4 regions of the Streptomyces globisporus C-1027 genome follow, and region 2 is predicted to be linked to each of the others. Evidence: riboswitches for the same ligand, from Rfam matches in the RefSeq annotation. Region 2 holds a riboswitch; each other region holds the start of a gene.

Region 1 (3,636 bases), 370 kb from region 2:
GAGTGGCTGTACGTCCTGGAGGGCCGGCTGCGGGTCGGGCTCGGCGACACCGTCCACGACCTCGAACCCGGCGACAGCGCCCACTTCGACTCGCTCACCCCGCACCGGATCGCGGCCGTCGACCGCTGCGGCGCGGAGCTGCTCTTCGTCCACTCCCTGCTGCAGAGTCCCGCCGCCGAGCTCTGCCTCGGCAGCGGACTGCACCCGCGCTGACCGGCCGTCCCTGCCGGCCCACCCTTCACTCCACCGGCCGCGAGGCCGACAGAGAGGACCGTCATGTCCGATTCCGAGCACTACGACCCGCTGGGCCCCGGACGCCGCGTGAACGAGGACCCGCAGGAGAAGCGGATGCCGCGCGGCGTCATCATCCGGCTCTTCGCCTATCTGGTGGCGGGCCACCTCGTCGCGGCCTTCCTCTACCTGCTCTTCGTGGTGGCCGGGAGCAAGTGACGGACCACCACGGGGCGAGCGGTCGCCGGAGGGGTCAGCCCTCGTCGAGCAGCCGCTCGCGCAGCCGCTCCCGGGTCTCGGGGGAGATCTTCAGCCCCTCGGACAGATAGCGGTCCGTCGTTCCCCAGTTCTCCTCGATGGCCGTGAAGGCCGCCGCGAGATAGGCCGGCCGCGCCCCGAACAGCGGGTCCAGCAGTTCCAGCACCTCGGGCGACATGCCGGCCCCGGACGGGTCGGAGCGCTTCACCTTGTACCGGCGGTGGAGATCGTCGGACTTGAGGTAGTCCTCCTCGATCGCCTCGGGAACGACGCCGACCGCGAGCAGGGCGACCGCGATCGAGAGGCCGGCCCGGTCCTTGCCCGCCGCGCAGTGCATCAGCGCCGGGACGCTGTCCTCGGCCAGGGCGTGCAGCACCCGGCTGTGCTCGGCGGTGCGGTCCTCGATCGTCGCGCGGTACATCCGGATCATGCGGTCGACGCCCTTGCCGCCCGAGAGGACTGACCGCAGCTGCTCGATGTTCCCGCTGCCCACCAGCCGCCAGAACTCCGCGCCGTCGGCCGGGTCCGAGAGCGGAATGCTGACATTGCGGACACCGGTCAGCTCGATGTCGTACCCGTCGAGCTTGTGGTCGGCGGAGTGGCGGAAGTCGAAGACCGTGTGCAGTCCAAGGCCGTCGAGGAAGGCCGCGTCCTCGGCGGTGGCGTGCGCCAGATGGCCGCTGCGGTAGAGCCGGCCGAAGGCGGTGCGCCGCCCGTCCGCCGTGGGGAGCCCGCCCACATCGCGGAAGTTGCGGACTCCGGTCAGCACGGTCTCTGTCGGCGGGACCTGCGGCACCTGCTGCGTCACGGGGGCTCCTGGGATCTCGGGCGTCGGCGCGGCTCTCCGGCGAGGGCGCTCCCGTGACGATACGACATCGATTCGGCGGAAAATCATCACGGCCGCCTCCCCGGCGACGGGTACCGGGGAGGCCGGGCTGATGTGGCGTCAGGGGCTCCGTCCCCAGCATGTCCGTATTGGGGCATTTAGCAGAACGTGCCCCGCTAATGGGGGAGATGGGATTTCGGAGGTGAGCGGGATCATATCCGTGACGGTCCGTGGTGAGCGCGCCGTCGGACATTCCCGTTGTCCGTACGGAAATCCAAGATCCGTAATCCACGGAGTGTGACGGGAAATCCGGAGCGATATCGAATCGATGATTCCGCCGCGCAACCGATGGCTTGTTCCGCCCGTCCTGACCGGTTTACGGTCACCGTCAATCCGGACGGATCGCCTAATCCTGCCGCCGCCCGGAATTCGCACCCACCCACTCACGTGTGGCAGGAGCGGGGGAACCAGGTAAGCCGCCGACCCGGAGAGATCCGGACCGGCTAGGGGTGAAGTCGCCGCAATGCGACCGGGCATCTCCAGCCCGAACCCGACAGCTCACCTCGCAGGCGCCGGAGAGGAACTTCCCCATGCCCGCAAAGGGTAAGCACCGTCGTCCGAAGTCCGGCCCGATCTCCCGCGGCGTCCTCGCCGCAGGGGCCGGCGGCGCCGCACTCGCCCTCCCGCTCATCGGCGCCACCGCCGCGAACGCCGCCGGCCAGACCGCCCCGGCCGCCAAGCCGGCCGCCGCCTCGGTCGCCGCCGCGCACACCGCTCCGGCCGCCGCCCCCGCCGCGTCGAAGGCCGCCCCGAAGACGTACGCCGTCGTCGCCGGCGACTACCTGTCGAAGATCGCCGCCGAGCACCAGCTCAAGGGCGGGTGGGAGAAGCTCTACCAGGACAACCGCTCCACCGTCGGCGACAACCCCAGCCTGATCCACCCGGGCATGAAGCTGACCCTCGGCGCCAAGGGCTCCGCCCCGGCCGAGAAGTCCGCCGCTCCCAAGGCCGCCCCGAAGAAGGCCGAACCGGCCCCGAAGGCCGCGCCGAAGGAAGAGGCCCCGAAGGGCGACACCATCTCCGCCGACGACTCCGAGGGCTCCGGCGCCTCGGCGCAGACCGGCTCCTCCGAGGCCACCGGCTCCGGCTGGTCCGCCCCGCTGGCCAACGCCGACGTCACCACCCAGTACCGCGCTTCCGGTGCCAGCTGGTCCAGCGGCTACCACACCGGCTCGGACTTCCAGGCCGCCTCCGGCACCCCCGTCCTCGCCATCGGCCCGGGCACCGTCGTCTCGGCCGGCAACAGCGGCTCGTACGGCAACGAGGTCGTCATCAAGCACGAGGACGGCATGTACTCCCAGTACGCCCACCAGTCCTCGCTGAACGTCTCGGTCGGCCAGACCGTCACCGGCGGCCAGCAGATCGGCCTCTCCGGCTCCACCGGCAACTCCACCGGCCCGCACCTGCACTTCGAGGTCCGCACCGGCCCGAGCTACGGCTCGGACGTCGACCCGATCGCCTACCTGCGTCAGCACGGCGTCTCCGTCTGACCGAGCGGCGACGAGAAGTGTCCGAGGGGCGGTGCGCGGCGGCGCACCGCCCCTCGCTTTATTCCGGGTTTACCGAAAACTGACCGGGTGGTCTATCTCACCACCCGTCAACCCCGTATTACGGTCGCGTAGGTCACATCGGACGATGCAGGATACGTCCTTGTGGCAGTCGATTCGAGAAACAACCAGCAGCACACCATCGGGTCGTACGCGGCGATCGGCGACAGTTTCACCGAGGGCGTCGGCGACCCCGGCCCCGACGGGACCTTTGTCGGGTGGGCGGACCGCTTCGCGGTGCTTCTCGCCGACCGGCTCCCGGCCCCCGACCCGGTCGGCCCCGCGGACGCCCCGTACGAGGACTCCCCGCACGGGGACTTCCGCTACGCCAATCTCGCCGTACGAGGACGCCTCCTCGACCAGATCGTCGAAGAGCAGCTCCCGCGGGCCAAGGAACTGGCCCCCGACCTGGTCAGCTTCTGCGCGGGCGGCAACGACATCATCCGGCCCGGCGCCGACCCCGACGATCTCGCCGAGCGCTTCGAGCGGGCCGTCGCCGATCTGAGCAACGCCGTCGGCACGGTCATGGTCACCACCGGCTTCGACACCCGGGGCGTCCCGGTGCTGCGCCACATGCGCGGCAAGATCGCCACGTACAACGTCCATCTGCGGGCCATCGCCGACCGCTACCAGTGCCCCGTGCTGGACCTGTGGTCGCTGCGCTCCGTCCAGGACCGCCGCGCGTGGGACGCCGACCGGCTGCACCTGTCGCCC
Region 2 (3,636 bases):
TTCTTGTTGATCTTGTCGAAGATGGTCTTCGCGGCGTCGATGGACGGCTGCTTCCACGCCGTCTGCCAGTCCAGTTCCGCCCTCCCCGCCGCCGCGTTCCAGGTGAACCGGGCGCGGTGGGGGTTCTTGGTGATGGAGAGGTAGAACGACGCCCATGTCTCGATGCCGGTGGGCAGGGGGGCGACCTCGGCGAACGCTCCCCCGGCGTCCCAGTTGTCGATGCCGCCGGTGGGGATGGACGACTGGACCTTCCCGGTCGGGTCCCAGAGGTGGTTGGCCCGGCCGCACATCACGTTGCCGTTGTCGCCCCAGCCCCTGCCGATCTCGTCGTTGAGGAGAGGCAGTGCGCCGGTGGCCTTCAGGCCGACGAGCAGTTTGCTGGTGCCGACGCTGCCCGCGGCGAAGAACACCTTGTCCGCGGTGACGGTCTTGGTGACGGTGGTCCGGCCGCCGGTGTCGAGCTGGTCGATGAGCACGGTGTAGCCGCCGCCGGGGGCCGGGGTGACGGTGGTGACCTTGTGGAGCGGGGAGATGGTGACCCGTCCGGTGGCTCTGATCCGGTCGATGTAGGTCTTCTGGAGCGATTTCTTGCCGTAGTTGTTGCCGTAGAGGATCTCGGCGTCCAGCGCTGACTTGGGTACGGTTCCGGCCGCCTCCTGCTTCATGTAGTCCCAGTCGTAGACGGCGGGCACGAAGAGGAACGGGAAGCCGGAGCGCTGGGCGTGTTTTCGGCCGACCCTGGCGTACTGGTAGCAGTCGACGCTGTCGAACCAGGCGGGGTCGATGGTGGTGACGCCCAACCCGCTGTTGGCGCGCGGGTAGTAGGTGCTGTACATCTCCGCGGCGTTCACCGTCGGGAGGATCGCGCCGAAGTTCTCCCGGCGCGGGGTGACGGCCATACCGCCGTTGACCAGGGATCCACCGCCGACGCCCCGGCCCTGGTAGACCGTGATGCCGCCGAACTCCTCGGCGTCGAGGATGCCGGTGTAGCGGTTGACGCTCTTGTCGATGGGGAAGCCGAGGAAGTTGCTCAGCGGCTGCTTGGTGCGGGTGCGCAGCCAGAAGGAGCGGTCGTCCGGCCTGGTGGTGTTGGCGAAGATCTTGCCGTCCGCGCCGGGGGTGTCCCAGGCCATGCCCATCTCGACCATGTGGACGTCCGTGCCCGCCTCGGCGAGCCGGAGGGCGGCCACGGAGCCGCCGTATCCGGTGCCGATGACCAGGACCGCCACATGGGCCCCGGACCCGATCGGCGCCGCAGCCGCACGGACGCCCGCCCACGCCCGTGGAGCGTTTCCGACGATCGCCGCGGCCCCCAGAAGAGAACCTGTTCCAGTGATGAATCTTCGACGCGAAACACCTTTGGCCCCGCTGTCCTGTATGGCAGTGTCGCTCATGTGACCTCTCTCACTTTCGGCAGAGTGCAACAGGTTCTACTGCCGTTCGCGTGGTAAGTCACGAGAAACTTGGGGGTAACTTCCCGGCGACACCCCGACAGCACGAAGGGGCCCCGGACCGTGCGGTCCGGGGCCCCTTCGTGCTGTCGGGTCGCGGGAGGATCAGTAGGCGCCGAAGACGTTGTCGATCGAGCCGTAGCGGTCCGCGGCGTAGTTGCACGCGGCCGTGATGTTGGCGACCGGGTCGTAGCTGTCGGTCGAGGTGCCGGGCACGTGGTAGGCCTGGAACGTCGGGTCGATGACCTGGAGCAGCCCCTTGGACGGGGTGCCCTTGACCGCGTTGGAGTCCCAGTTGTTGATGGCGGCCGGGTTGCCGGAGGACTCGCGCATGATGTTGCGGTGGATGCCCTCGTAGGTGCCGGGGATGCCCTGCTCGGCCATGATCGCCAGGGATTCCTTGATCCAGCCGTCGAGGTCGTTCGTGTAGGTGACGGCCTCCTTCGCGGCGGCCGGAGCAGCCTTTGCCACGGGGGCTGCTTCGATACGCTCCGAACGGTCCGCGCGGTCCGCCGAAGCACCGCGCGCGGCGGACGGGGAAGCCTTGGATGCCTTGCCGTCCGACGAGGCGGCGGACTTGGCCCCGATGACCAGCTTGATACCCGGGTGAATGAGGTCGGGATTCGATCCGATGATCTTCCGGTTGCCTTCGTACAGCTTCTCCCAGCCGCCGCTGACGGAATGCTCACGGGCGATCTTGGAAAGGGTTTCGCCGGCCACCACGGAATGCTTGGCGGGGGCGGCCTTCGCTGCGGAATTCGCCTGGGCGACCACCGCGGCGGGCGCCACGGCCTGCGGTGCGGCGGCAGGCGCGGGAGCGGCGAAGGCGCTGGTGGCACCGATCACCGGGAGAGCGAGGACGGCTCCACCGGTGGTCACGGCGGCAAGGCCGCGGCCGAGCGAGGTGGACTTGGGACGACGGTGCTTACCCTGTGCGGGCATGGGGGATTTCCTCTCCGGCGCCTGCGAGGTGAGCTGTCGGGTTCAGACGGGAGATGTCTGGCCGCATGGTCGTGCGACTTCACCCCAAGCCGTTCCGGTTACGGATCGGCGACTTACCTGGGTCCCCCGCTCCTGCCGTACGTGAGTGGGTTTCGGATTCCCGGACGGCGGCAGGATTCGGCGTTCCATCCGGATTGACGGTGACCGTAGGCGAGAAACATCGGACGGAACAAGCCCCGCATTCCGGATTCCCTATTCCGCGCATGATCGAATAACGGAATTCCCGGATCGGGCCGCGCCGTCGTGGCGTCAACTTTCCTCGCACAGAAGGGAACCGATACGTCCGCTTCGACGTCCGCCCTCGCGGACGTGACGCTCACCACTCCCTCGCGTAGGTGGCGAAATCACACCCCAGCAAATACCCCAGCAACCCATATAAGCCCTTTATTAACCAGGAGCCCCATAGGGGTCAAATCGACCATTTCGGAATAACGAAACCGACTAAACGGGCACTCCAGGCGGGGCCGGTCGAAGGGCCCGCGCGGCGATCGCTTACGGTGTGGGGTGGAGACTAGTAAGCCAACCCTTACCTCCGACGTACGCTGTACCTGCCCGCGTTCGCCCGCCCCGAAGGATCACCACGCCATGACACGCCCCGTCCGCGTCGCCATTGTCGGAGCCGGCCCCGCCGGTATCTACGCTGCGGACGCGCTGCTCAAATCCGAGGTCTGCCAGGACCCTGGGGTCTCCATCGACCTCTTCGAGCGCATGCCCGCACCCTTCGGCCTCATCCGCTACGGCGTGGCCCCCGACCACCCGCGGATCAAGGGGATCGTGAAGGCCCTGCACCAGGTGCTGGACAAGCCCCAGATCCGGCTCTTCGGGAACGTCAGCTACCCGCACGACATCGGCCTGGACGACCTGCGGTCGTTCTACGACGCGGTGATCTTCTCCACCGGCGCCGAGGCCGACCGCGCGCTCGACATCCCCGGCATCGAGCTGGACGGGTCCTACGGAGCGGCCGAGTTCGTCTCCTGGTACGACGGGCACCCCGAGGTCCCGCGCACCTGGCCGCTCACCGCGGAGAAGGTCGCCGTGCTCGGCGTCGGGAACGTGGCCCTGGACGTGGCCCGGGTCCTGGCCAAGACGGCCGACGAGCTGCTGCCCACCGAGATCCCGGACAACGTGTACCAGGGTCTCAAGCAGAACAAGGCGCTGGAGGTGCATGTGTTCGGGCGGCGTG
Region 3 (3,636 bases), 3.6 Mb from region 2:
CTGGCTGTCCTCGGCCAAGGAGCCCAGCCGTTCGTACGTGATCGGGCTCGGGGAGATGTATGTCGCCGATCCGCGCTTCGGAAAGAACTACGATCGCTACGGGGACGGCACCGCCGCCTTCGTACGGGACGCACTGACGGTCTACGCGCAGCATCGGCTCTCCGACTGACCACGGCCGGCCGGGCCGCCACCGCTTTTTCCCCCTATTCGGCCGATGCCCGGTCGCCGCTCGGCGCGGCTCCGGGAAGCCTGGACAGGGAGCGGTACCGTCCGCAGCCGTGGGTGGACCGGGCAGGAGTGCACAGGTGGGGATGGCCGAGGGACGGCGCAGCGGGGCGGCGGGGAGCATGGACGCCGTGGGCCGTGCGGTGCTCGGATCCCGGGAGGGGGAGCTGGCGTCCGGCGGCGGACGGGGCACCGGGCGGTTCATCCGGATGCTGCCCGCCCTGCTGATCATCGGCGGACTGCTGTTCGACTCGCTCGCCCCGCCCAACTTCACCGCCGTCCCCCTCTTCGTCGCGGCCCCGCTGATCGCCGCCCCGTTCTTCTCGCTGTCCCGGACCGTCCGCACCGGGATCGCCGCGGTCATCTCCGTCATCGTGATGCGGATCTCCGACGGGACGTCCACGCAGGTCGTCCCGGTCATCGAGATGCTCACCGTGCTCACGGGCTCGGTCCTGGCCCTCGTCATCAACGGCGTCGTGCGGCGCGGCAACGAGCAGCTCGCCTCGGCCCGGGCCGTCGCGGAGACCGCCATGCGGGCCGTGCTGCCGACGCCCGCCGAGCGGATCGGCGGACTCCAGGTGGCCGCACGGTACGAGGCGGCGCAGGCGGACGAGTTCGTGGGCGGCGACCTGTACGCCGTCGCGGACACCCCGTACGGCGTGCGCGTCGTGGTCGGCGACGTCCGCGGCAAGGGGCTGGACGCCGTCGGGGCGGTGGCGGTGATCATCGGGTCGTTCCGGGAGGCCGCCGAACAGGAGCGTTCGCTGGAGGGCGTGGCCCAGCGGCTGGAGCGGGCGCTGGCCCGGGAGGGGACGCGGCAGTACGGGCTGGACGCCATGGAGGGGTTCATCACCGCCGTACTGGCCGAGATCCCGCCCGGGGCGGCCACGGTCCGCCTGGTCAACCGCGGCCACCCCGAGCCGATCCTGCTCCACGCGGACGGGGCCCTGGAGGTGCTGGCGCCCTCGGTGCCCGCGCTGCCGCTGGGGATGGACCTCGGGGTGTGGCCGGACCGCGCCGACGAGTGGGTGATGCCTCCCGGGGCGACGCTCCTCGCCTTCACGGACGGCCTGTCCGAGGCCCGGGACGCCAACGGGGTCTTCTACGATCCGGCGGCCCGGCTGCGCGGCCGGATCTTCCCGGGGCCGGAGGAGCTGCTGTCGGCGCTGACCGACGACGTACGGCTGCACACCGGCGGGCACGCCACGGACGACATGGCGCTGATCGCGGTCGGCCGGCCGGCGGAGGGGCAGCCCGTGCGCCGGACGACGGTGAAGATCGTGGGCCGGGGCGACGAGGACGCGGCCCGCTGACGTGGCGCGGCTGTCCGCCGGCGCGCTGAACTCGCAACTCGCAGCGATGACACGGTGCGTAATCGAAGCGCACCGCTCCGCATAACATTTGATACACCGTCAGAAAAAGGCATGTGGCTGAGCCCCGGTCAAGTCGCCCGATTCCGCCCGCTTGTGCCCCGTACCTCCCACCCCTGTTCGTTAATGATCAACAGGAACAGCTTGGAATCGGGTCCGGGTGTCTATTAACGTTCGATAACGCAGCGCGGTCGTCACAGCCGTCGTCAGGGACGGCGCCGCGCGCGAGCGCCGAATTCCGCAAGGGAACCGGGGACCCACTACATGGGGTGAATCGGACGCCTGCGTCTCGTGAGAGGCGGAGGGGCCCGTAGGAGACCTTCCTGCTCCGAACCCGTCAGCTAACCCGGTAGGCGAGAAGGAAGGAAAGGAGTGCGCCCACGTGGCGTCCAACAAGCCTGCCCCTGAGGCCCCGTCACCCTTCAGCACCGACAGCTACGGTGGCGCCGAGCGGTCCGTGGGGGAGTGGAATCCCACCGAGGACTCCATCCGTCCCGTGCGCGGCAGGCACCGCGTCGCCAAGCAGCGTGGTCTGGCCCGTAGCTCCACCGTCCTCGGGGTCGGCGTCATAGCGGCCGTCGGAGCGGGGGGCATGGCCACCGCTCAGGACAAGGCTCCCGTCTCCATCTCTCTTCCCGATTCCATCGCGGACAACCTCCCCGACGCCAAGTCCCTTCCCGGCGTCGGGTCCTTCATGTCCGACGAAGCGGAGGCCGCCCCGGTCGCCGCGGCCGCGCCGCTCACCACCGCCGGGCTCACCAGCGCCGAGGCCGAGCAGGGCACCGACGCCGGCGAGGCGCTGCGCGCCCGGATCCTCCAGCAGGCCGAGCAGCAGCAGGCCAGCGCCGACGCCGAGGCCAAGGCGGCAGCCGAGAAGGCCGCGGCCGAGAAGGCGGCGGAAGAGGCCAAGAAGCAGCAGGACGAGGCCGAGGCCGACGCCGCCGCGAAGAAGAAGGCGGCGGAGGAAGCGGCGAAGAAGAAGGCGGAGGAGGAGCGTCTCGCCAAGCTCGCCGCCAGCTTCTCCCTGCCGGCCTCCTCCTACACGATCAGCTCGACCTACGGTCAGTCCGGTGCGATGTGGTCCTCCGGCCAGCACACCGGCCTCGACTTCGCCGGTTCGGCCGGTTCGCCGCTCAAGGCCGTGCACAGCGGCACGATCACGTCGGCCGGCTGGTCCGGTTCGTACGGCTACCGCACGGTGCTCCAGCTCGATGACGGCACGGAGATCTGGTACGCCCACCAGTCCTCGATCGACGTCTCGGTCGGCCAGAAGGTCACCACCGGCGAGACCATCGGCCGCATGGGTGCCACCGGCAACGTGACCGGCGTCCACCTCCACCTGGAGGTCCGCACCGCGGGCGGCTCCGCGATGGACCCGATGGCCTGGCTGACCAGCAAGGGCCTCTCGGTCTGAGCCCCCGGGCCGGCGCGCGCCGCCGGCCCCGGGCCGCCCTTCTCCGGCGGCCCGTCCCGAAACCCCGGCAGCCCTGACGCACACCCCCCGACGTCAGGGCTGCCGGTCTGTCCGGGGACGGGGACGGGGAGGGGGCGACAGGCCCGTGCGTGGATCATGATGGGCGTACGCGGCGGAATTCATCCTTCCGCACGGCCGAGGCAGGAATACCGTCCTCCGACCGGCCCGTTGAACTCTCACATGACTTCCGCGCACACCCCCCTCGGCACCTCCGGCCTCCAGGTCTTCCCCCTCGCCCTCGGCGGCAACGTCTTCGGCTGGACGGCGGACGAGGAACAGTCCTTCGCCGTCCTGGACGCGTACGTCGCGGCCGGCGGCAACTTCATCGACACCGCCGACGCCTACTCCGCCTGGGTCGAGGGCAACCGGGGCGGCGAGTCGGAGACCGTCATCGGCAAGTGGCTCGCCTCCCGCTCCAACCGGTCCGACATCGTCGTCGCCACCAAGGCCGGCGCCCACCCCGACTTCCGGGGGCTGTCGGCCGGCACGATCAAGGGCGCGGCCGAGGCATCGCTGCGCCGGCTCGGCACCGACCACATCGACCTCTACTACACGCACTTCGACGAC
Region 4 (3,636 bases), 1.2 Mb from region 2:
ACCCCCGCGAGAGCCGTGACCCGTGATCCCTTCACAGGCCACGGCTCTTCCGTTTCCGGGAATCGGGAAAGACCCGGGGAAGATCCGCACCTCGATAATGCGGGCAGCGTGAAATGGCGCCCCGAAATTACTTCTCTTTGTATACGGCGCTTCTGTTAATGCCGGACGCCCGCCGTGTTTACGCCGTGTTGCGAACTTCTCACCGGGGGAACGGGGGCGGCGCGGCGCCCCGGGAGATCCGCACGGCGGAGCCGGTGCTCGGCGGTGGAGCGTTCCGCGTGCTGGGCGGTCAGCGCCCTCGCCCGCTCCGCGTCGCCGCGCGCCACGGCGTCGACGATCGCGCCGCGCTCGGCCCAGGATTCGACCGGGCGGGCCGGCTGCTCGACCGCGTACATCCAGGCGATCTTGTGCCGGAGCTGGGTGAGCAGCGCGATGAGCCCGGGGCTGCCGGAGGCCTGGGCGAGGGTCTCGTGGAACCAGCCGCCCAGCGAGCGCAGATCCTCGCCCTCGCCCCGGCGGGCCCGCTCCTGGCCCAGCCTGACCAGACCGCGCAGCACCTTGAGGTGGGCTTCGGTACGGCGCTGGGCTGCGCGGGCCGCGCCCAGCGGCTCCAGGAGCATCCGCACCTCCAGGAGGTCGGCGGCCTCCTGGACGGTGGGCTCGGCGACACAGGCGCCGGCGTGTCGGCGGGTGACCACGAACCCCTCGGACTCCAGCGTGCGCAGCGCCTCGCGGACCGGGACGCGGGAGACCCCGTAGCGGCGGGCCAGCAACTCCTCGGTGAGGCGGCTGCCGCGCTCGTAGACACCGGAGACGATGTCGTCACGGATCGCCGTGCATACCGAATGCGCGGGAATGCGCATATCCGAACCTCCGCCTTGATCCCCGCGAAACGCGGCCGCCCGACGTCTGTTCCGTGACTCTATGACAATCCGCTGGAATTTCCGATGGCAGGTCGGAATCCACGGATATCTTCACGCGGGAATTGCCGAAGGCCCCGGCGGGTGCCGGGGCCTTCGGACGGTGGGTCGCGCGGGGCGGGGTCAGACGTTCAGACCGTGGGAGCGCAGGTAGGCGACGGGGTCCATGTCGGAGCCGTAGTCGGGGGTGGTGCGGGCCTCGAAGTGCAGGTGCGGGCCGGTGGAGTTGCCGGTGGAGCCGGAGAGGCCGATCTGCTGGCCGGAGGAGACGCTCTGGCCGACGGAGACGCCGATCGAGGAGAGGTGGCCGTACTGGGTGTAGGTGCCGTCCGCCATCCGGAGCACGATGTTGTTGCCGTACGCGCCGCCCCAGCCGGCCTCGACGACCGTGCCGGAACCGACCGCGACGACGGAACTGCCGGAGGCGGCCTGGAAGTCCACGCCGGAGTGGCTGCCGGAGGACCAGAGGGAGCCGCCGGTGTTGTAGCCGGTGGTGACGTGGGAGCCGGCGACCGGGAGGTGGAAGGCGTTCAGCCGGGCGCGCTCGGCGGCGCGGGCGGCGCGGGCCTTCTCCTCGCGGACCTCTTTGGCGCGGGCCTCGGCCTTGCGCTCGGCCTCGGCCTTCGCCTTGGCCTTGGCGGCCTTCTCGCGGGCCTCTGCGGCCGCCTTGGCCTTCGCCTTCGCGACCGCGTCGGCCTGCCGCTGCTGGGCGTGGGCCTGCGCGTCGATCTGCTCGGCGAGGGTGGTGTCGAGGGAGATGGCCTGGGTGAGGCCGGTGTCGGCGACCTTGGCGGCCTCGGAGTCCGCCGCGAGGGCCGGGGAGGACAGCGAGCCGAGGACTCCGGTGGTGGCCAGGGCCGCGATGCCGGCGGCCTGGGCGCTCCGGCGCGTGAGGCGGCTCGGGGCACGGTGCTTCCCGGTGGCACGGGTGAACGCCATGGAGGGGCTGGTTCCTTTCCTTCCTTCTCGCCTACCGGGTTAGCTGACGGGTTCGGAGCAGGAAGGTCTCCTACGGATCCCCGCGCCGGTTCGCGGCACGGGCCTCCGATTCACCCCAGGGACTGCGTGGGTCCCCGGCTCCCCAGGCTCGCGCCTGACGGGGACTCGGCGATGACTGCCCGGCGCCGCGGCTGCGGCATTCGGGTGACGGACAGCCGGGCCGACGCTAGGCGGGGCGACTTCCCATCACCAAACGGACAAGGAGATTTGTCGCGCATCCCACAGGGCAGACAGGCAACCACCTCCCCAAAAGGGTGCGAAGCAGACCAAGCAGGCAAAAGCACAGGACCCCGACGAAATTCCTTCCGTCGGGGTCCTGTTCGCGGCGGTGGTCGCACGGTGGCGGCCGGTTCCGCGGGCGGTGTCAGCCGGTGACGACCGACACCTCTCCGATACCGAGAGCCTTCACCGGCTCGGCGATCCGCGAGGCGTCTCCCACGAGGACCGTGACCAGCCTGTCGACCGGGAAGGCGTTGACCACGGCGGCGGTCGCCTCCACGGTGCCCGTCTCGGCGAGCCGGGCGTAGAGGTGGGCCTGGTAGTCGTCGGGGAGGTGCTGCTCGACCTGGTCGGCCAGCGTGCTCGCGACGGAGGCGGCGGTCTCGAACTTCAGCGGGGCGACGCCCACCAGGTTCTGCACGGCCGTCTCGCGCTCGGCGTCGGTCAGCCCCTCGGCGGCCAGCGTCCGCAGGACCTTCCAGAGGTCGTCCAGGGCCGGTCCGGTGGACTCGGTGTCCACCGAGCCGCTGATCGCGAGCATCGCGGCGCCGCCCGAGTCGGGGCCGGAGGAGCGCAGCACCTGGGCGAAGGCGCGTACGCCGTAGGTGTAGCCCTTCTCCTCGCGCAGCACCCGGTCCAGCCGGGAGGTGAGCGTGCCGCCCAGGCAGTACGTGCCGAGCACCTGCGCGGGCCACACACGCTCGTGCCGGTCGGCGCCGATGCGGCCGATCAGCAGCTGGGTCTGGACCGCGCCGGGGCGGTCCACGATGACCACGCGGCCGGTGTCGTCCGCGGTGATGGGCGGCACCGGGCGGGCCTGGGCGGTGTTGCCCGACCAGTCGCCGAGGGTCTCCGCCAGCAGCGCGTCCAGGTCGATGTCGGTCAGGTCTCCGACGATCACGGCGGTCGCGGTGGACGGGCGGATGTGGGCGTCGAAGAAGGCGCGCACGGCGGCCGCGTCGATCCGCCGGACCGTCTCCTCGGTGCCCAGGCGCGGGCGGGACATCCGGGCGGTGGCCGGGAACAGCTCCTTGGAGAGCTGCTTGGCCGCGCGCCGGGACGGGTTGGCGTGCTCGTGCGGGATCTCGTCGAGGCGGTTGCCCACCAGGCGCTCGATCTCGCTCTCGGCGAAGGCGGGGGCCCGCAGCGCCTCGGCGACCAGGCCGAGCGCCTTGGCCAGCCGGGAGGCCGGGACCTCCAGGGAGACCCGGACGCCGGGGTGGTCGGCGTGCGCGTCGAGCGTGGCGCCGCAGCGCTCCAGCTCGGCGGCGAACTCCTCGGCGCTGTGCTTGTCGGTGCCCTCGGAGAGCGCCCGCGACATGATCGTGGCCACGCCGTCGAGGCCCTCGGGCTCGGCCTCCAGCGGTGCGTCCAGGAAGATCTCCACGGCGACGACCTGCTGGCCGGGGCGGTGGCAGCGCAGCACGGTCAGCCCGTTGGGCAGAGCGCCGCGCTCGGGCGCCGGGAAGGCCCAGGGGCGGGCCGTGCCGGGCGTGGG

What was found. Region 2 has a riboswitch for cyclic di-AMP ahead of WQO_RS32470 (transglycosylase SLT domain-containing protein). Riboswitches for the same ligand answer to the same signal wherever they lie in the genome.
Region 1: another riboswitch for cyclic di-AMP. It lies ahead of WQO_RS30800 (LysM peptidoglycan-binding domain-containing M23 family metallopeptidase); the one in region 2 lies ahead of WQO_RS32470 (transglycosylase SLT domain-containing protein).
Region 3: another riboswitch for cyclic di-AMP. It lies ahead of WQO_RS16155 (M23 family metallopeptidase); the one in region 2 lies ahead of WQO_RS32470 (transglycosylase SLT domain-containing protein).
Region 4: another riboswitch for cyclic di-AMP. It lies ahead of WQO_RS27075 (M23 family metallopeptidase); the one in region 2 lies ahead of WQO_RS32470 (transglycosylase SLT domain-containing protein).

Annotation. Positions count from the first base shown of each region.
Region 1 covers NZ_CP013738.1:6,979,914-6,983,549, forward strand. The annotation lists gene WQO_RS30790 (helix-turn-helix domain-containing protein) at 1-213, shown strand, start outside; gene WQO_RS36490 (DUF6126 family protein) at 277-450, shown strand; gene WQO_RS30795 (tyrosine-protein phosphatase) at 485-1,297, opposite strand; cyclic di-AMP (ydaO/yuaA leader) riboswitch at 1,742-1,902, shown strand; gene WQO_RS30800 (LysM peptidoglycan-binding domain-containing M23 family metallopeptidase) at 1,906-2,865, shown strand; gene WQO_RS30805 (SGNH/GDSL hydrolase family protein) at 3,028-3,636, shown strand, end outside.
Region 2 covers NZ_CP013738.1:7,347,685-7,351,320, reverse strand. The annotation lists gene WQO_RS32475 (GMC oxidoreductase) at 1-1,394, opposite strand, end outside; gene WQO_RS32470 (transglycosylase SLT domain-containing protein) at 1,557-2,393, opposite strand; cyclic di-AMP (ydaO/yuaA leader) riboswitch at 2,397-2,555, opposite strand; gene WQO_RS32465 (FAD-dependent oxidoreductase) at 3,039-3,636, shown strand, end outside.
Region 3 covers NZ_CP013738.1:3,732,226-3,735,861, reverse strand. The annotation lists gene WQO_RS16165 (MerR family transcriptional regulator) at 1-169, shown strand, start outside; gene WQO_RS16160 (PP2C family protein-serine/threonine phosphatase) at 312-1,538, shown strand; cyclic di-AMP (ydaO/yuaA leader) riboswitch at 1,815-1,965, shown strand; gene WQO_RS16155 (M23 family metallopeptidase) at 1,978-3,009, shown strand; gene WQO_RS16150 (aldo/keto reductase) at 3,250-3,636, shown strand, end outside.
Region 4 covers NZ_CP013738.1:6,135,345-6,138,980, reverse strand. The annotation lists gene WQO_RS27080 (GntR family transcriptional regulator) at 156-863, opposite strand; gene WQO_RS27075 (M23 family metallopeptidase) at 1,044-1,859, opposite strand; cyclic di-AMP (ydaO/yuaA leader) riboswitch at 1,874-2,040, opposite strand; gene WQO_RS27070 (M16 family metallopeptidase) at 2,284-3,636, opposite strand, start outside.